DNA from 2 places in the Paenarthrobacter sp. TAF1 genome. Region 2 is predicted to be linked to the other one. Evidence: predicted binding sites of a transcription regulator. Region 2 holds the regulator's gene; the other holds the start of a gene.
What was found. Region 2 encodes LexA, which represses DNA repair genes until DNA is damaged. Its sites were predicted from a motif close to TCGAACANNTGTTCGA; they were not measured.

Region 1: the regulator LexA is predicted to act here: its motif matches at 8,099-8,114, upstream of AB4Y81_RS04680 (shikimate dehydrogenase).

Annotation. Positions count from the first base shown of each region.
Region 1 covers NZ_JBFRDO010000003.1:32,716-41,985, forward strand. Annotated here, with positions in the region: gene AB4Y81_RS04645 (thiolase family protein) at 1-968, opposite strand, end outside; gene pcaC (4-carboxymuconolactone decarboxylase) at 1,011-1,463, opposite strand; gene AB4Y81_RS04655 (alpha/beta fold hydrolase) at 1,460-2,269, opposite strand; gene AB4Y81_RS04660 (class-II fumarase/aspartase family protein) at 2,262-3,683, opposite strand; gene pcaG (protocatechuate 3,4-dioxygenase subunit alpha) at 3,680-4,300, opposite strand; gene pcaH (protocatechuate 3,4-dioxygenase subunit beta) at 4,305-5,174, opposite strand; gene AB4Y81_RS04675 (bifunctional sugar phosphate isomerase/epimerase/4-hydroxyphenylpyruvate dioxygenase family protein) at 5,216-7,087, opposite strand; gene AB4Y81_RS04680 (shikimate dehydrogenase) at 7,087-8,004, opposite strand; gene AB4Y81_RS04685 (IclR family transcriptional regulator) at 8,230-9,000, opposite strand; gene AB4Y81_RS04690 (MFS transporter) at 9,206-9,270, shown strand, end outside.
Region 2 covers NZ_JBFRDO010000011.1:43,188-52,457, reverse strand. Annotated here, with positions in the region: gene AB4Y81_RS14530 (class I SAM-dependent methyltransferase) at 1-104, opposite strand, end outside; gene hflX (GTPase HflX) at 631-2,193, shown strand; gene AB4Y81_RS14520 (ATP-dependent DNA helicase) at 2,186-4,246, shown strand; gene lexA (transcriptional repressor LexA) at 4,286-5,029, opposite strand; gene AB4Y81_RS14510 (LysM peptidoglycan-binding domain-containing protein) at 5,377-5,736, shown strand; gene AB4Y81_RS14505 (histidinol-phosphate transaminase) at 5,816-6,934, shown strand; gene hisB (imidazoleglycerol-phosphate dehydratase HisB) at 6,980-7,606, shown strand; gene hisH (imidazole glycerol phosphate synthase subunit HisH) at 7,603-8,346, shown strand; gene AB4Y81_RS14490 (hypothetical protein) at 8,347-8,505, shown strand; gene priA (bifunctional 1-(5-phosphoribosyl)-5-((5-phosphoribosylamino)methylideneamino)imidazole-4-carboxamide isomerase/phosphoribosylanthranilate isomerase PriA) at 8,550-9,270, shown strand, end outside.

The sequences.
Region 1 (9,270 bases), on a different contig from region 2:
TCGTTAAGTTCGACGGCGCCCACCTGGTCCCAGCCGATGCCCGCCTTCGCCAGGGCCTTGTTCGCGGCCTCCACCGGGGCGAAACCGAAGAACTGGGGATCGTTGCCATGCGCGCCACGGCCGGCAATACGGGCTAAGGGATCCAAACCAAGAATCCCCGCAGCGGCTTCCGAACCGATCCACGCAGCCGAAGCACCATCGGACAAAGGCGAGGCATTCCCGGCGGTGACCGTACCGCCGTCGGGCCCGTCAGACTCAGGGCGGAACACGGTCTTCAAACCCGCAAGCTTCTCAGCGGAAGAACCGGCACGGATGCCCTCGTCCCGGACGAGATCAGTGCCCGGAACCGCCGTGACCAAAGAATCGTAGAAGCCTTCGTTCCACGCGGCGTCGGCCAGGTTGTGCGAGTCCGCCGCAAAAGCGTCCTGCCGTTCCCGGGTGATCCCGTACTTCTCGCGCAGCCGTTCGGTGGCTTCGCCCAGGGAGATGGTCCAGTCCTTGTTCATGGCCGGGTTCACCAAACGCCAACCAAGCGTGGTGGATGCCAGGGTCATGTCACCGGCCGGGTAGGGCTTGGACGTCTTGGGCAGCACCCACGGCGCACGGGACATGGACTCGGCGCCGCCCACCAGCATGAGGTCGGCGTCGCCGGCGTTGATCTGGCGCGAAGCAATGATGGCCGCGTCCAGGGACGAGCCACACAAACGGTTGACCGTGGTGCCCGGAATGGACACGGGCAGGCCGGCCAACAGGGTGGCCATGCGGGCCACGTTGCGGTTTTCCTCGCCGGCGCCGTTGGCGTTGCCGAACACGACCTCGTCGATCCGCTCAACATCCAGCCCGGGTGCCCGCTTCACGGACTCGCGGACCACGTGCGCGGCAAGGTCATCGGGACGGACAGCGGCAAGGCCGGAGCCGAACTTGCCAAAGGGCGTGCGCACGGCGTCGTACACAAAAGCCTGGTTCATGGTGTTTCCTTCGTTTCTGCCTGACCAACCAGGGACCTGGGGTCAGTTGGGTTCGGTGGCGTCGATTTCGGCGAATACTTTTTGGGCCGTCTTGAAGGCCGAGTTGGCCGACGGCACACTGCAATAAATGGCGGTCTGCAGCAGAATTTCCTTGATTTCGTCCCTGCTCAGGCCGTTGTTGAGGGCTGCCCGGACGTGCATGGCCAGCTCTTCCCAGTGACCGTGCGCCACCAGCGCCGTGAGGGTGACTGCGGAACGCATTTGCCGGCTCAGGCCAGGCCGCGTCCAGATGCCACCCCAGGCAATCCTGGTGATCATGTCCTGGTAGTCCTCGGTGAAGGAATCCTTGCCGGCATTCGCCCGGTCCACGTGCGCGTCGCCGAGCACTTCGCGGCGGACCACCATGCCGGCGTCGTAGATATCCTGCGCGGTGGCGTCCGCCTGCACGGCACCGTTGCGAGCCGCGTCGTTGCTTTCGGAAGCCGTAGGGCTCATCGTCCGTTCTCCTTCATGAAGGTGCGCATCAGCGATGCCACGACTTTCGGTGCCTCTGCGGGCGCGAGGTGCCCGACGCCGTCGAGCGTCACGGCCTCAGCAGTGCCGCCACCGGCGACGATGCTGTTGACAAGCTCTTCAGCCATCGACGGCGGTGCGACCTGGTCCTCTTCACCGGCAATCACCTGCGTGGGGACGGTGATGCTGCCGAGCTGATCGCGGACGTCCAAACGGGCCAGGGCTTCGCAGCAGAACGAATAGCTGAACCTGTCGGCGTCGCGGAGTGCGTGCAGCAGGCGGCTGCTGATCTCCGGCTGGCGCTCCATGAATCCGTGGCCGAACCAGCGCTCAGCGGAACCCTGGATCATCACCGGAGTACCCAGCGAGCGCACGGTTTCTGCACGGTCCAGCCAGCCCTCCGGAGTGCCGAGCTTCGGCCCGGAGCACTGGACGGACAAGCTGCGGAGGCGGTCGCCGTGCTTGATGCCGAGCTGCAGGCCGGTGGCCCCGCCCAGGGAGACACCCGCATAGTGGAACGTCGCCGCCGTGTTTCCGGTGACAGAGTCCACAAGGTCGACGACGGCGTCCGCCAGGTCCGCGACGTCGAAACCTTCGGCGGCGGCCGGCGAGATGCCGTGGCCGGGCAGGTCCCAGCCGATGACGTCGTATTCGTCGCCCAGGAGCGCGGCGGTTTCGGACCACAGAACGGTGGAGGTACCCAGCGACGGGCCGACCACCAGGAGCGGTTTCGCGCCGAGTTCACGTTTCGGGGACAGCAACACGGCCTTGATGGTTGGCTTAGCCACGAGGGGCTCCTTTCGCAGGGGATCCGGTGAAGCCGGGGTAGGCGGCGAGGATCCGACGGCTGATTTCCTGTGCCTCGCCCAGGTAGCTTGCCGGATCCAGCAGTGCCTCAAGCCCGGCGTCGGAGAGCTTGTTGGATGGAACGGTTTCACGGAGGAGCTTGCGGTACGTGTCCCCCTGTTCGGTTGCCGGAGCCGCAAGGGTCCGGTCGACGACAGCCTGCAGCTTCTGCTTTCCGTCCTCGCCCAGCAGAGGGGCGACGGCGGCCGACACACCTTCGCTGAGGAGCAGCGGGCCCGACAACTGCAGGTTCCTGCGCATCGCTTCCGGGAAGACACGGAGACCCTCGGTGAGTTCGCGGAGGTGGGAAGCAGCGCCCATCGCCAGGCCCAGCAGGCGACGCAGCGCCGGCCATTCGCTGTGCCAGGCGCCGTCGGGGCGTTCGTCATTGAAAGTGGCCGCGGCCAGGTGCAGCTGAGATGCGAGGCCGGGAGCCTGCAACGCTGCGCTGCGGATCAGCACGGAGAGCACCGGATTCTGCTTCTGCGGCATGGCCGAAGAGACACCGCGGCCGGCAGCCAACGGCTCACCAAGTTCGGCAACCTCCGGACGGCTCAGGAACAACAGGTCCGCTGCGATCTTCCCGAAGGAATCGACCAGTGCCGCAAGTCCGTCACCGAGGGCCGTCACCACCAGGCGGTTGGTGTGCCAGGGAGCCGTCGCCGGGGCCAACCCCAGCGCAGCCGCCCACGAATCGGCCAGTGTGAAGGGCGTTGAACCGGAGCCCGCGGCCAGCCTGGTCCCGGAGGCCAAGGTTCCGCCGGCCCCGCCGAACTGCACGGTCAACTCCAACGACTCCAGGCGCGCAGCCGCGGCGGCCACGCCCTGGAACCACTGCGCAGCCCTGAGCCCGAACGAGTACGGAAGCGCATGCTGCGTCAGGCTCCTGCCCACGCACAGCGTTTCCGCATGCTGTTCCGCCAAGGTAGCGAGCGCCGTCGTCGTGCCCTTGACTTCGGCCAGCAGCGCCGCGATGGTGCTGGAGGCGAGCAGCATGAGGGCGGAGTCGAGGACGTCCTGGCTGGTGAGCGAGGCGTGGACCGCCTTGCCCGCACCGATGCCGGCGGTGTCCAGCCCGCGGACCCGGGCGCGGAGGTCGCCGAGCAACGGAATCACCGGGTTGCCTCCGCCTTGGGCCCGTTCAGCGATATCCGCGACGTCGTAGGACGCGGGGTTGGCGGCTTCGGCCACCACAGCGGCGGATCCCGCCGGGGCAAGCCCGGCTTCCTCAAGGACAGCCGCCCAGGCGGCTTCGACGTCGAGGATTGCCGCAATCACGGCACGGTCGCCCGTCAGCGCGGCCACGGTGGGCGACGCCGAGACGGGGCTGAGGAGGCCGAAGTCGCCGTCGATCATGCCAGGTTTTCCCTTGCCGGCGAGTCCCCGCTGTTGCCGACGCTGTTGTCGAGCGAACCGTCTTGCTGGAAGTCCAGGAACACGGTCTCGTCGCCACCCTGCAGGCGGATGTCCCAGGTGAGGCCACCGTCGGGGTCGCGACGGGCGATGAGCGTCTTGCGGCGTTCCGGATCCAGGGAGCTCAGCAAAGGATCATTGGCCAGTGCTTCCTCGTTTTCCGGCAGGTACACGCGGGTGAAGAGGCGGTTCATGAGGCCGCGGGCGAAAACGGCCACCGAGATGAACGCTGCCGTTCCGGGCTTGGTGGGACCCGGGTTGACCGTGGTGAACGTGTACACGCCGGAGTTGCCCACGGAGCCCCGGCCCCAGCCGGTGAACGTGTAGCCGTCACGGACCAGGGAGCCGGTGCGCTGGACGATGTTACCTTCGGTATCCGGCTGCCAGATCTCAAGGATGGCGTCCGGGATGGGGTTGCCCGCGCCGTCGTACACCGTGCCTTGAAGGCGGATGCTGCCGGGGCTGCCCGGGGCCAGGAGCTCGTTGTCCTTGGTGAAGGGGAGGGCGTAGCCGTAGAAGGGGCCCACGGTCTGGCCCGGTGTGGGTGTCAGCTTGCTCATGTGCTTACTCCTCGTCCCCGGCGTCGCCGTATGCTTCGTTTTCCGTCCAGGTCCGCTTGGAACCGGTCAGGATGATGTCCCACTTGTAGCCGAGGGCCCACTCGGGGCTGGTCAGCTCGTGGTCGTACTGTGCCACCAGGCGGTCGCGGGCGTCCTGGTCCACGATCGATTGGTAGATGGGGTCCAACGGGAACAACTGGTCACCCGGGAAGTACATCTGGGTGACGATGCGCTGCGTGAACTCCGAGCCGAACATGGAGAAATGGATGTGCGCCGGACGCCAGGCATTCAGGTGGTTCTTCCACGGGTAGGCGCCGGGTTTGATGGTGGTGAAGGAGTACGAGCCGTCGGCGCCGGTAATGCAGCGTCCGACGCCGGTGAAGTTCGGGTCGAGCGGTGCGGGGTGCTGGTCGCGCTTGTGGATGTAGCGGCCCGATGCGTTGGCCTGCCAGATCTCCACGAGCTGGCCGGCCACCGGGCGGCCGTCGCCGTCCAGCACGCGGCCGGCGACGATGATGCGCTCACCCTGCGGCTCGCCGTTGTGCTGGATGGTCAGGTCCGATTCCAGTGCGTGCACGTCCTGGTGTCCGAAGGCCGGCGAGTAGAGCTCGATGGTCTCCGGGTCCGCGTGGTGCAGGCTCTTGGTGGGGTGGCGCAGGATGCTGCTGCGGTAGGGCGCATAGTCCAGCCGCGGCATGGTTTCGGGTCCTTTGCCGTCCTTCAGTGCTTGGGCGTAACGATCCCCGATGGCCTTGATCTCAGCACTGAGGTCCGCCTGCGTCTCAACCTTCTTGGCATCGTGCGCGGCATGCGGCTCTGCTGGCGGCACGAGTTCCTCGGATTCTAGAGCTTGTGCAGTGTTGTCTTGCGGCACAACCGGCTCCTTTCTATGGATTCTTTGAGAGGTTCGGGCAGCTATGCCCGGTGAAGTGAGTCGTATTGGACGGCATGGCGGACTGGGGCATTCGGGGCTCCGTAGCCGTTGTAGCTGCCACGGCGCTCCACCATTTCAAAAAACACACTGCCTACTGTGGCCGTGTAGAAGTGGAGGAATTCGCCGTTGGCGTCCCGGTCATACAGGAGGTTGAGCTCCTGGAGGGTGGCCAGGAAGCCCGGTTCAAGATCGAACCGTGCGTCCAGGTCCTCGTAATAGTTGGCCGGAATCTGCAGGAACTCAAGGCCGCGGTCCCGGGCGGACCGCGCCGTGGCCACGAGGTCGTCCACGGCGAAGGCGATGTGTTCCTGGTACGTTTTGCGGGCGTTCTGCGCTTGCTGGGCCGGCGCCAGGTTCAGCACCAGCCGCACCGCGCCGGTGCTGGTTTCCATGACCTGCGAGCGCACCAGGCCGCTGGGGCTCGGGACCTCTGCGAACGGCAGCGGTTCCAGGGCCAATGCGCTGGTGTAGAAGAGGACGGCTTCGTCAAAGTGCTGCCACGGCTGGGCGAGGTTCACGTGGTCAATGACCGCGTTCTGCCCGCTGGGAACGTGTTCCAGGCCTTCGCCGAACTCGTGCGTCCAGGCTGCGGTTCCGTCAGGGCTGCCTTGGCACAGGAAGATCTCGGTGGAGTCCGGGGCGGAGATGCCTTGGAAGACTTCCTCGTCGGCCTGGACCTTGCGCGCCACTACGGGCGCCTTGAGTTGCTGGGCGCGAGCGGAGGCAATCACTGGAGAGTCGACGTCGAACCCCAGGGCCGCGATGGCCGGTTCCGAGTGCGAGGCCGCCTGCTCGTTGATGATGACGCGCGCCTGGCCCATGGTCCAGAGCTGGACGTCCTTGGTGCGGTGGCGTCCCTCGAATCCGAAGCCGAGCTGCCCCAGGAGCTTCTCGAGCTGCGCGGTGTCGTCGGCTTTGACCTCGGCGAAGTTGAAGCCGGCTGGTTCGTTGACCTTGGGCAGCGTGGCAAGTTCCATGGGATAACGACGGCGGGACGAGGCTGCTGCTTCCGTTCCGGCTTCCGCGGAGGTGCCGGCCAGCCACTTTGCGCTCTGTTCTTCCAGCCAGATGAGTGAGCGCATGGCATCCACTGCGGTCCGTTCCACGTCCGACTGGCGGAAGACGTCATTGAAGACCTCAAGCGATACCGGCCCGGTGTAGCCCGCACGGACGACGTGGCCCATGAACTTGGCGAGCTCGAACTGTCCCTCCCCGGGGAAGACCCGGTAGTGGCGGCTCCAGGAGAGCACGTCCATGGAGAGCTTGGGGGCGTCGGCAACCTGCACGAAGAAGATCTTCTCCGCGTTAATGTCCTCGATCGGGGCGGTGTCCCAGTCGCGGGAAAGGATGTGGAAGGAGTCCAGGCAGGTGCCGAGGTTCGGATGGTCCACCATTTCCACCAGGCGGTAGGCGTGCTCGTAGTCGTTGACGTACTTGCCCCAGGCCAAGGCCTCGTAGGCAACCTTGACCCCGTGGTCTCCTGCCAGTCCGGCGAGCGCTGCCAGCTGTTCGGCCCGCAGCTGGTCGTCATCGATGGTGGCCGTGGCCACGTTGGAGCAGACCAGGATGGTGTCCATGCCCAGGCGCGACATGAGCTTGAACTTGGCCTCGGCCCGCTTGAGGTTGGCCTTCAGCAGGTCCGGAGTGACGCCGTCGAAATCCCGGAACGGCTGGTAGAGATCCAGGCCCAGGCCGAGGTCGGCGGCCATCTTCCGGATGTCCTCGGGACTCAGCGGGGACGTGACGAGGTCCTGCTCGAAGATCTCGATGCCGTCGAAGCCCGCGATGGCGCAGGCCTGCATCTTTTCCTTCAAGGTGCCCGACAGGCAGACTGTGGCGATTCCGGTGCGCATCAGTGGGCCGCCTTTGCGAGGGTGCCGGCGGAGAGCGCGGTTGCGGCGTCTTCCAGGGCGATCAGCTCCAGGAAGTGCTCCCGCATGCGGTTGCGGTCGGCGTCCCGTCCGGTGAAGAGTTTGAAGGCGTCGGCCGCCTGACCGACTGCCATGCGGCCGCCGTCGAGGACTTTGCAGCCCTTGGCCCGTGCTTCGCGGACCAGTTGCGTTTCGATGGGGCGGTAGACGATGTCCGCCACCCAGTGCCTCGGCTCCACGAGTCCCAGGTCCAGCGGCAGTCCGGGGTGGGCGGCCATGCCGATCGGGGTGCAGTGCACCAGGCCGTCGGCGAGGGGCATGATCTGCGGGAGTTCGTCCGTGCTGCGCGGGGTGACGGTGGCCGCGGGGAAGAGTCCGCTGAGTTCATCGGCACGTTCCGCGGCCCGGGCGGGATCCACGTCCACCAGGTCCAGGGTGGTGACACCGGCCTTGAGGAGCGCGTAGGCGACGGCAGAACCGGCCCCGCCGGCGCCAAGCTGGACGACGCGGCCCAAGGTGGCGTCCGGAAGTCCATCCCTCAAGGCCGAACCAAAGCCGGAGAAGTCCGTGTTGTGTCCGATGAACCGGCCGTCCTGGATCAGGACCGTATTGACGGCACCCAGGCGCGCGGCGTCGTCGGAAATTTCATCAAGGTGCCCAAGCACCAGCTGCTTGCACGGGTGCGTGATGTTGAGGCCGTTGAAGCCCATGCGGGCGGCTGCGGTGAGGAGGTCCCCGACGGCGGCGGCCGGCAAGGCCAGCTCCAGCAGGTCGATGGGGCGGTACAGCAAGCGAAGGCCCTGCACATCGGCTTCGCGTTCATGCATGGGCGGCGTGAGCGAGGGCATGACCCCTTCGCCAACGAGGCCCACCAGAACGGACTCGGCTCGGTTGCTCATCCTAAAGCTCCTTTGACTTCAGCACCGCGGCCATTGACGTTTTCTGGGGCGTCGACGGCCGGGTGTTATCCAGATTACTACAAGTGTTCATATTCCGCACGCTTGTTCTTATCGCGAACAAAGGACGTGCCAGATGCGTTGTGTCGGGCTGATTTTTGCGTTGCGGGGCCTGCTTTGCGCGCTAAGAGTCGCGTTTGGCGCGCAGAACGGGCCCCGCAACGAAGCTCAGCGCTGCGGCAGGCGGGCCGCGAGTTCAGCCGCGGCCTCCTGCAGGGTGGGCACATGGGCGATGAGTTCCTCCATGCTGAGTCGGAAAACCGGAACGGCAGTGGCCAGGGAAGCGAACGCGTGGCCCTGGGAGTTGAGGACCGGGACAGCGACGGCACGCATGCCGATCTCGTTTTCCTCGTCCATCACGGCGTAGCCCTGCCGGCGCACCTGTTCAATTTCCGCCCGGAACTTGTCGCGGTCGGTGATGGAATGCTCAGTGAGCGGGTCCAGGGGAAGTTCCTCGATCAGGCGTTTTCGCTCGGGCTCATCCTCGAACGCAACCAGGGCCTTGCCCACCGACGTCGTGTGCAACGCTCCCAGATGTCCGGGGTCACTGGTGACGCGGAACGTCTTGGGCCCGTCCACCTTGTTGACCGTGAGGTGGTGGTCGCCGTCGCGGACCGAGAGGATGGTGGCCTCATGCGTACTGTCGGTGACCCGCTGCAGGACCGGCAGCGCTGTGGCAGCGAAGCCGTGGTGGTTGGAGACGCGTTGTCCGAGCTGGAAGACGCGCAGGCCCAGGTGGTAGCGGCGGCCATCGGGTTCGTAGTCAACGAATCCGTCGCGGGTCAACGAGCCCAGTAGCCGGTAGGTGGTACTGAAAGGCAGTCCGGCGCTTCTTGCCAGATCCGCCGCACTTGCACCCTTCGGCTCGTTTCCCAGCAGGACCAGCAGGCCCAGGGCTTTGCCGACCATGTCGGTCTTTGTGTCCTCTTTCACACTCATAACCCGATGCTCTCACATAGTGAGAGCTATTTCTAGATGGTGATTACACCTCTTGACAAGTGACCATACTCACAGGGATCATTGCTGTATTACGCAAGTAGCTCTCACCATGTGGTTACTAGCTAAGGGATTGACCGGCCGCACCTCGCTTGGGTCTCCCGCTGAAGCTCTATTCGCGACATCGTCGTCACAGAAGGAACACCCAATGAGCCAAACAATGCCGTCAGCGACGCCAGGCATCACCGAAACCACCGGGACACCCAAGAAGGC
Region 2 (9,270 bases):
GATGACGTCTGCAGGTGGCGCGTAGCTCCAGCGAGTTCAACTGTGAGTGGCTTGCGGGTGAACGGCCCAGCGGGCTGGGCGGTGAAATAGTGTGCAGACTCCATAATTTGCCAGATTAGTTGGCTATTGGCGCCTTGGGAAACCGCCACGGTCCCAGGTTCGTTTGACACGGCTGATAGTGTTGAGGTCATGTTCTTGATCTTTGAGTAATCGGCCGAACCACGCCTGCTTTCCAGGCGTTCCCCGGCACCGCCCGCGACGCAGGTCCGGCCTGGCACCATGCCCGGCCCATGGCCTTTCCGCCCGGCAGGTCCCACGGCACATGTCGGCGCCACTTCCTTGTGGCGCCGGACGCTCAGAAGATCAAAGCCCCACCCATGCCTTCACATGACGGTATTCCCGGAACCGGGCCATCGTGCGAACCCTGGTGGGCAGCATAACGACTTCAAGCAGGCCAGGACCTCCCTGCGGATCCACCCGTCAGATCACCGACGCCACGTCCCCGACAGGCCAGTGGCGTTCAGCACACAGGAGGCCACTTTGGCCCAAGCCCGTCAGCCCAGCGCGAAGAGCGCCCCATCGAGCGACAAACAGCACTATTCTGGAATTGCCGAACAGTCTAAGGAGACCATGACCACCCAGAAGCACTCCGGATCCGATTCCGACGCCCAGGATATGAGTCCTGAACAAATCCAGGCCGTCATCGACCGGATTCTTTCCAAGGATGCCCCCGCACAGGCATCCGAAGACAACGACACCAGTGGTGTGTTCGGCAAGGCGCAGGCCATCTCGACCCTGGACCAAGAGCACAGTATCTACGACGGCGACCAGGAAGACCTGGCCGAGCGTCGCGCCTTGCGCCGCACCGCGGGGTTGTCGACTGAACTCGAAGACGTCACAGAGGTCGAATACCGGCAGCTGCGCCTCGAACGCGTTGTGCTGGCTGGCCTATGGACAGAAGGTACCCTGGCCGACGCCGAGAACTCGCTGCGCGAACTGGCGGCCCTTGCCGAGACCGCAGGTTCTGAAGTACTTGATGGCCTGGTCCAACGCCGCTCCAAGCCGGACCCGGGAACGTTCCTTGGATCCGGCAAGGCACAGGAACTCAAGGACATTGTCGCTGCCACAGGCGCGGACACTGTCGTGGTGGACACTGAACTGGCACCGTCACAGCGACGCGGTCTTGAGGACATCGTGAAGGTCAAGGTCGTTGACCGGACCACGCTGATCCTGGATATCTTCGCCCAGCACGCCAAGAGCCGCGAAGGCAAGGCCCAGGTGGAGCTCGCGCAGCTGGAATACCTGCTTCCACGCCTGCGTGGTTGGGGTGACTCCATGTCCCGGCAGGCCGGCGGCCAGGTGGGCGGGGCCGGGGCAGGCATGGGCTCGCGCGGTCCCGGTGAAACCAAGATCGAACTCGACCGCCGCCGAATCCGCACACGCATGGCCAAACTGCGCCGGGAAATCGCCGCGATGAAGCCGGCCCGTGAGACCAAACGTGCCAACCGCCGTCGTAATGCTGTTCCGTCCGTCGCGATTGCCGGGTACACCAACGCCGGTAAGTCGTCGTTGTTGAACCGCCTCACCGACGCAGGTGTCCTTGTGGAGAACGCACTGTTCGCCACTCTGGATCCCACGGTCCGCAAAGCGCAGACTCCTGACGGCATCGGCTACACACTGGCCGACACCGTGGGATTCGTGCGCTCACTGCCGACCCAGCTCGTTGAGGCCTTCCGCTCAACGCTCGAGGAAGTGGCCGATGCGGACCTCATCCTCCATGTCGTGGATGCATCCCACCCGGACCCCGAAGGTCAGATCGCAGCAGTGCGCACTGTCTTCACCGAGGTCGACGCCCGCAAGGTTCCCGAGATCATCGTCCTGAACAAGGTTGATGTGGCCGATCCTTTCGTGGTGGAGCGCCTCAAGCAGAAGGAACCCCGGCACGCAGTGGTTTCCACCCGCACAGGACAGGGAATCGCCGAACTGCTGGAGGACATCAGCCGGTCCATACCGCGCCCGGGGGTGCGGCTTGAAGTGCTCATCCCGTACGACCGCGGCGACATGATCAACAAGCTGCACAATTCCGATTCCGAGATCCTCAGCCTGGAACACGAGGAAAGCGGGACGCGCGTGGTGGCGATGGTCCGTGAAGGTCTGGCAGCTGAGCTGGAGTCATTCGTCAGTAATGGTTGAGAAGGTGGCGGCGGACGCCGTCGAGTCGGTGGGAGAGAAGACCACCCTGGAATTGTTGGACCGGGCTGTCGCCGGAATGGGCGGCCAAAGCCGTGCCGGCCAGCACGAAATGGCCAAGCACGTCACCCGGGCCATTGAGACCGGGGAACATCTGCTGGTCCAAGCGGGAACCGGTACGGGTAAGTCATTGGCGTACCTGATTCCGTTGATCGCCCATTCCATGGACAGCGATAAACCGACGCTCGTGTCCACCGCCACCTTGGCTTTGCAGACCCAGATCGTAGGCAGGGATCTTCCGCGTTTGCTGGAGACCATCAATCCTGCCCTGGACCGTCCGGTCAATGTCGCGCTCGTGAAGGGCAGGGCAAACTACGTCTGCCTGCAAAAGCTCGAGGGCGGCTTCCCGAGTGAGGAGCCCTCCGAAGGACAACTTTTCTCCCTCGGCGAGGACACGAGCGTGCCGCACTTCGCGGCGTCGGTCGGTGGCCCGTCGTCCCAGCTGGGCAAGGAGGTTGTCCGGCTCCGGGAGTGGGCCGAAACGACGGCCACCGGCGACCGGGACGAGCTCATGCCAGGGGTCACGGACCGTGCCTGGCGGCAGGTCTCCGTGACGTCCATGGAGTGCCTTGGGGCCCAGAAATGTCCGGTTGCCGAGGAGTGCTTCAGCGAGCTGGCACGCGCCCGGGCAGCTGAAGCCGATGTCGTGGTCACCAACCACGCCATGTTGGCCGTCAGCGCGTTCGAAGGCCTCGCGGTGCTGCCCGAGTACGACGTCGTGGTGGTGGACGAGGCCCACGAGCTACAGGACCGGGTCACAGGGGCAGTGTCAGGGCAACTCTCTGTAGCCATGGTGCACGCCGCGGCATCAAGCGCCCGCAAGCACACAGCCATCACCGTTGACGCCCTGAATGCGGCCGCGGATAGGCTGGACATGGCTATTGCGGGAGTACCCAACGGGCTCCTTCCCAGCGGACTCAACGACGAACAACTCGATTGCCTGGACCAGCTGCGCGACGCCACACGGGCGGCCCTGTCCGATTCGAAGACTGATTCCTCCAGTGCCGCGGACGGCGGACGGCAGCTGGCACGTTCGCGGCTGATGCTCATCCTTGAGCTGTGCGAACGGATGCTCGCTGCCAAGGAGAACCGCGAAGTAGTGTGGTTCTCCCGTAACAGCACTTTTGATCCCCAGCAGGGATACTCCCAACCTGACGAGACCGCGCCTGCGCTCATCAACATCGCGCCGCTGAGCGTGGCAGGCAGGTTGCGCGAGGGATTGTTCGCCGGACACACGGTGGTGCTGACCTCGGCCACGCTGGCCATCGGCTCGGCTTTTGAACCCGCGGCCGGAGGCCTCGGCCTGATTGGCGACGGCGCGCCCAGCTGGACAGGAATCGACGTCGGATCTCCTTTTGATTACCCCAAACAGGGGGTGCTGTACGTGGCGAAGCACCTTCCGAAACCCGGTCGGGGCACGTCACCGGAGGCCTTGGACGAATTGGAAGACCTCATCCGGGCATCCGGCGGGGGAGCACTGTGTCTTTTCTCCTCACGGCGGGCCGCCGAGGAAGCTGCGGACGCCATGCGGCTGCGCCTGGACGTGGATATCCTCTGTCAAGGCGAATCGACCATGGCTGCGTTGGTGAAGCAATTTGCCGACGAGCCGGATACTTGCCTCTTCGGAACCATGTCGCTGTGGCAAGGGGTGGACGTACCCGGCGGCTCATGCCGCCTGGTGGTTATTGACCGGATTCCCTTCCCGCGTCCTGACGATCCCCTGATGACCGCCCGTTCCCGTGCCGTGGCACAGTCCGGGGGGAACGGGTTCATGGCTGTTTCCGCCACCCACGCAGCCATCCGGCTCGCGCAGGGTGCAGGGCGCCTGATCCGGTCCACCGGTGACAAGGGCGTAGTGGCAGTCCTTGATTCACGCCTGTCGACAGAACGTTACGGCGGGTTCCTGCGGGCCGCCCTGCCGCCGTTCTGGCCGACCACTGACCGCACCGTGGTTCGTGGTGTCCTGGAGCGCTTGGGATCCGCCAGGAAGGCGTAGAGGACAGTCAGCTCCGGGCCCCTTACGGGTCGGAAAAAGCTAGAGGGACCTCAGTACCGAAACGACCTTGCCCATGATGGTTGCCTGGTCGCCGAGAATGGGTTCGTACTGGGTGTTTTGGGGCAGCAGCCAGGTATGGCCATCGCGCTGTCGGAACGTCTTTACAGTGGCTTCGTCGTCCAGCAAAGCGGCCACGATGTCGCCGTTGATGGCGTCGTTCTGGCGGCGGACAACGACCCAGTCGCCGTCGCAGATCGCGGCATCAATCATGGAGTCGCCAGCGACTTTCAACATGAAGAGCTCACCGTGTCCCACCAGTTGCCGGGGCAGGGGGAGCACGTCCTCAACTGTCTGATCGGCCAGGATGGGTCCGCCTGCCGCGATGCGGCCAACCAGCGGAACCATGGCGGTGTCGCTTGCGCTGGTGAGTTCTGTCACAGCCAGGCCGCCGGTGCTCCGAAGCGTTGCCGGTGCCTCCACGCCCGGGATGGGGCCGCCGTCCAGGGTCAAGGGCATCAGCACTTCCATTGCGCGGGGACGCTTGGGGTCCCGGCGAAGGTAGCCGAGTTTTTCCAGCTGGGACAACTGGTGGGTAACGCTGGAAAGGCTGGCCAGTCCAACGGTGTCCCCGATTTCGCGCATGCTGGGCGGATAGCCGTTGTCGTTGACTGACCGCTGGATGGTTTCCAGGATCTTTTTCTGGCGCACGGTCAGGCTCTTGGGAGTCTTGGGAGGCTGTTGGCTCCGCAGGGGTACCCCGCCGCCTGTGGCTTTCGCTGCCATGTTCGCCAATGCCTTTCGTTCCGCCCCGAAACGAACCGGGGATGCAGGGACTGAAAAAATGTCAGACCCTCCTGTTCCAATGAAACAGTGCTGTTCCTTCACTCAAACGTAGGGCAGGCACAGGCGTTTATCAAACATTTGTTCTAGCGAGTCTCGACACCGTTCGTTGATAAGTGCTAAAAATGTCATAGCAAGGTTCGAACATGTGTTCTATAAACCTCGCGCTGAAACTGGATGTTCGAACGAACTGTTCGAATACCGGCCGCAGTCGGGAGGAGCACACAAAGAATTGGCAGCCTTGCTCCGGAAGCTCCGGAGCAAGGCAATAGCTCAGAAGGGCTCAGCTCATGTCCGCAATAACTTCGTTCGCTGATTTCCGCACCACGCAGGCACCCGCCCGCCTGCGCCTGACCCGCCGTGGCCGGGTGGTGTTCTTCTTCATCCCGGCCATGCTGCTGGCGGCTGTTTTGCTCAGCCTTGCCGGGTTCATCACTTCCCCTGCCAAGGCTTCCGATTCCCAGGCCGAGCTGCAGCCGCCGGTTGCAGTCTCTGTGACAGTCCAGCCCGGTCAGTCCCTGTGGGGCATTGCCGGCGCGGCGGCTCCGGAGCGGGACCCGCGTGATGTCATTGCTGAAATCATCCAGTTGAACGACCTCCGCGGCGGGCGCATCCTTCCGGGGCAGCAGCTGTTCGTCCCGGCCCACTAAGGCTGTTAGCCGGTAGCCGGATCCCGCGCCGCGACGTCATAGTTACTCCGCAGTCCCGCCAGCCCCTTAAACTGTTCCAGTGAGTGAGCAGCTTGAGCGACTTGACCGACTACCCCTCCGGACCAACCTGCGTGGACTGAGCCCCTACGGCGCACCGCAGCTTGATGTCCCCGTTTTGCTCAACGTTAACGAAAACACCCATGGCGTCCCCGCCGATGTTCAGGCGGCGATTACTGAGGCCGTGGCAGCAGCCGCCACAGGACTGAACCGCTATCCTGACCGCGAGTTCACCGATCTTCGTGAGGCCCTCGCCGAGTATCTTGGCCACGGCCTTTCAGCGGACAACATCTGGGCCGCCAACGGGTCCAACGAGGTCCTGCAACAGATCCTGCAGGCGTTTGGCGGCCCGGGACGCAAGGCCCTTGGCTTCCCGCCCACGTATTCCATGTACCCGTTGCTGGCCAGCGGAACGGATACCGAATACATCCGGGGAGTCCGCGCCGATGACTACGGGCTGGATGCCCGGTCGGCGGCTGCGCAGGTGCGCGAAACCGGAGCCAACATCGTTTTCCTGTGCTCACCGAACAACCCCACAGGGACGGGCCTGGGCCTGGATGTGGTGGAGGCCGTGTATGAAGCCGGTGAAGCAAGCCAGGCCATCGTGATCGTGGACGAGGCCTACCACGAGTTCGCCCACGACAACACGCCGAGCGCGTTGACGCTCCTGCCCGGCCGTGAGCGCCTGATCGTTTCACGCACCATGAGCAAGGCATTTGCCCTGGCAGGTGCCCGGCTCGGCTACATGGCGGCGGCCCCTGAAGTTACGGACGCCATCAGGTTGGTCCGCCTGCCGTACCACTTGTCTGCCATCACGCAGGCCACCGCCCTCGCAGCGTTGACTCACCGCGAGGCCCTGATGGCCGACGTTGAGGACATCAAGGTCCAGCGCGATCGGATCGTCACCGAACTTCTCCGCATGGGGCTCAAGCCCGCGGCGTCGGACTCGAACTACGTCTTCTTCGGTGGACTCGAGAACCCGCACGAGATCTGGCAAGGGCTGCTCGACGCAGGCGTGCTCATACGTGATGTCGGCATTCCGGGTCACTTGCGGGTTACCGCCGGGACCGAACCGGAAACCACCGCATTCCTTGATGCCCTGGAAGCACTCCTGGAACGCGCAGCGTCACAGCGCGCCTAAACTTGTCAATAGACCCAACCTCCCTCCCTGCATAAGGACGTCCCAATGAGCGAAACCGGCGCCACGCCGTCCGCTGCCCGCACTGCGCGCATGGAGCGCACCACCAGCGAATCTTCCGTATTGGTGGAGATCAACCTGGACGGTTCCGGAATTTCGGACATCAGCACCTCGGTACCGTTCTACGACCACATGCTGACCGCACTGTGCAAGCACTCCCTGATTGACATGACGGTCAAAGCCACAGGTGACACGCACATCGATGCCCACCACACGGTGGAAGACGTTGCCATCACGTTCGGTGAGGTGCTCCGGACGGCCTTGGGCGACAAAGCTGGTATTCGTCGTTTTGGCGAAGCCACGGTGCCTCTGGACGAAGCCCTCGCCCATGCAGTCGTTGATGTTTCCGGACGTCCGTACCTTGTGCACGGTGGTGAACCTGCGGGACAGGAGTACCACCTGATCGGTGGCCACTTCACCGGCTCGTTGACCCGCCACGTTTTCGAGGCAATCACGTTGCACGCCGGAATTTGCCTGCACATGAACGTTCTTGCTGGCCGGGATCCGCACCACATTGTGGAGGCCCAGTTCAAGGCTTTCGCGCGCGCACTGCGTGCCGCCGTAGAGTCCGATCCGCGTGTCGAGGGCATTCCCTCCACCAAGGGGGCACTGTGAGTAGCCAGGTCCTGAAGAACGGCGCAGTGGCTGACGCCACGGCATCCGTTAGGCCTGAGTCGCCGGAGGGCAAGCCGACCGTTACGGTTCTGGACTACGGATCCGGCAACGTCCGGTCCGCCGTCCGCGCGCTTGAGCGGGCGGGTGCCCACGTGGTGCTCAGCGCCAAGCCTGAGGACGTCCTCAACGCCGACGGCCTGGTTGTCCCCGGTGTTGGCGCCTATGAGACCGTGATGAAGGAACTCAAATCCGTAGACGCCATCCGCATGATTGGGCGCCGGGTTGCCGGTGGACGTCCGGTGCTGGCTATCTGCGTGGGCCTGCAGGTTCTTTTCGAGGCCGGCGTCGAGCACGGTACCGAGTCCGAAGGCATGGCCGAATGGCCCGGCAAAGTCGAACTCCTTCCTGCTCCGGTGGTACCGCACATGGGATGGAACACAGTGGACGTACCTGAGGGTTCCAAGCTGTTCGCCGGTGTGGAGCAGGAGCGTTTCTACTTCGTTCACTCCTACGGTGTGCAGGAGTGGAACTTCGACGTCGTGCAGCCCCGCATGGCGCCCCCCATGGTCACGTGGTCCGAGCACGGCGCACGTTTCATCGCTGCCGTGGAAAACGGCCCGCTGTGCGCCACCCAGTTCCACCCCGAGAAGTCGGGCGACGCCGGGGCCCGCCTCCTGCGTAACTGGGTGGATGGCCTTCGGAAGCCCGCACCGGAAGCTTCCGGAAACGGTGCTGCCTAGATGTGGTCTGTGATCCTCATGGGCCTGGCCGGCCTCCTGGTGGGCGGTGGGATTTCCTTCCACCAGCAAAAGAAGCCCCGCTGGGTCTCCATTTCTTTCTTCGTGTTGGCCGGGATGTCCCTGCTGGCTGCGTACCTCCTGACACTTCCCGGTAACTGAACCGCTGGTCCCAAGCCGGCGCTCCCTCAACTCCAAGGACACTCATGACCACCTCCTCCCAGTCCGTACTGGAACTCCTGCCGGCCGTCGATATCGTCGATGGCCAGGCGGTGCGCCTCCTGCAAGGAGAGGCGGGATCTGAAACCAGCTATGGGACGCCCTTGGAGGCAGCCTTGAACTGGCAGAACGACGGTGCGGAATGGGTCCATATGGTTGACCTCGACGCCGCCTTTGGCCGTGGCGACAACGCCGCTCTCATCAGCGAGGTCGTGTCTCAGCTCGACGTCAAGGTGGAGCTTTCGGGCGGCCTGCGGGACGACGAATCACTCGAACGGGCCCTCGGTTTGGGCGTTGCCCGGGTAAACCTTGGGACGGCAGCGCTGGAAAACCCGGAGTGGACGCGCCGGGCGATCGAACGCTTCGGTGACAAGATCGCCGTCGGGCTTGATGTCCGCGGTACTACGCTGGCCGGACGCGGATGGACCAAGGAAGGCGGGGACCTTTGGGAGGTTCTGGCCCGCCTCGAGGACGCCGGGTGCGCCCGCTACGTAGTCACGGACGTTACCAAGGACGGAACGCTGCAGGGCCCCAACGTGGATCTGCTGCGTCAGATGGTGGAGAAGACCGGCAAGCCCGTAGTGGCTTCCGGCGGTATCTCCAGCTTGGAAGATCTTCGCGTGCTGCGTGAACTCGTGCCGCTGGGTGTCGAGGGTGCGATTGTGGGCAAGGCTCTGTATGCCGGTGCCTTCACCCTGCCCGAAGCCC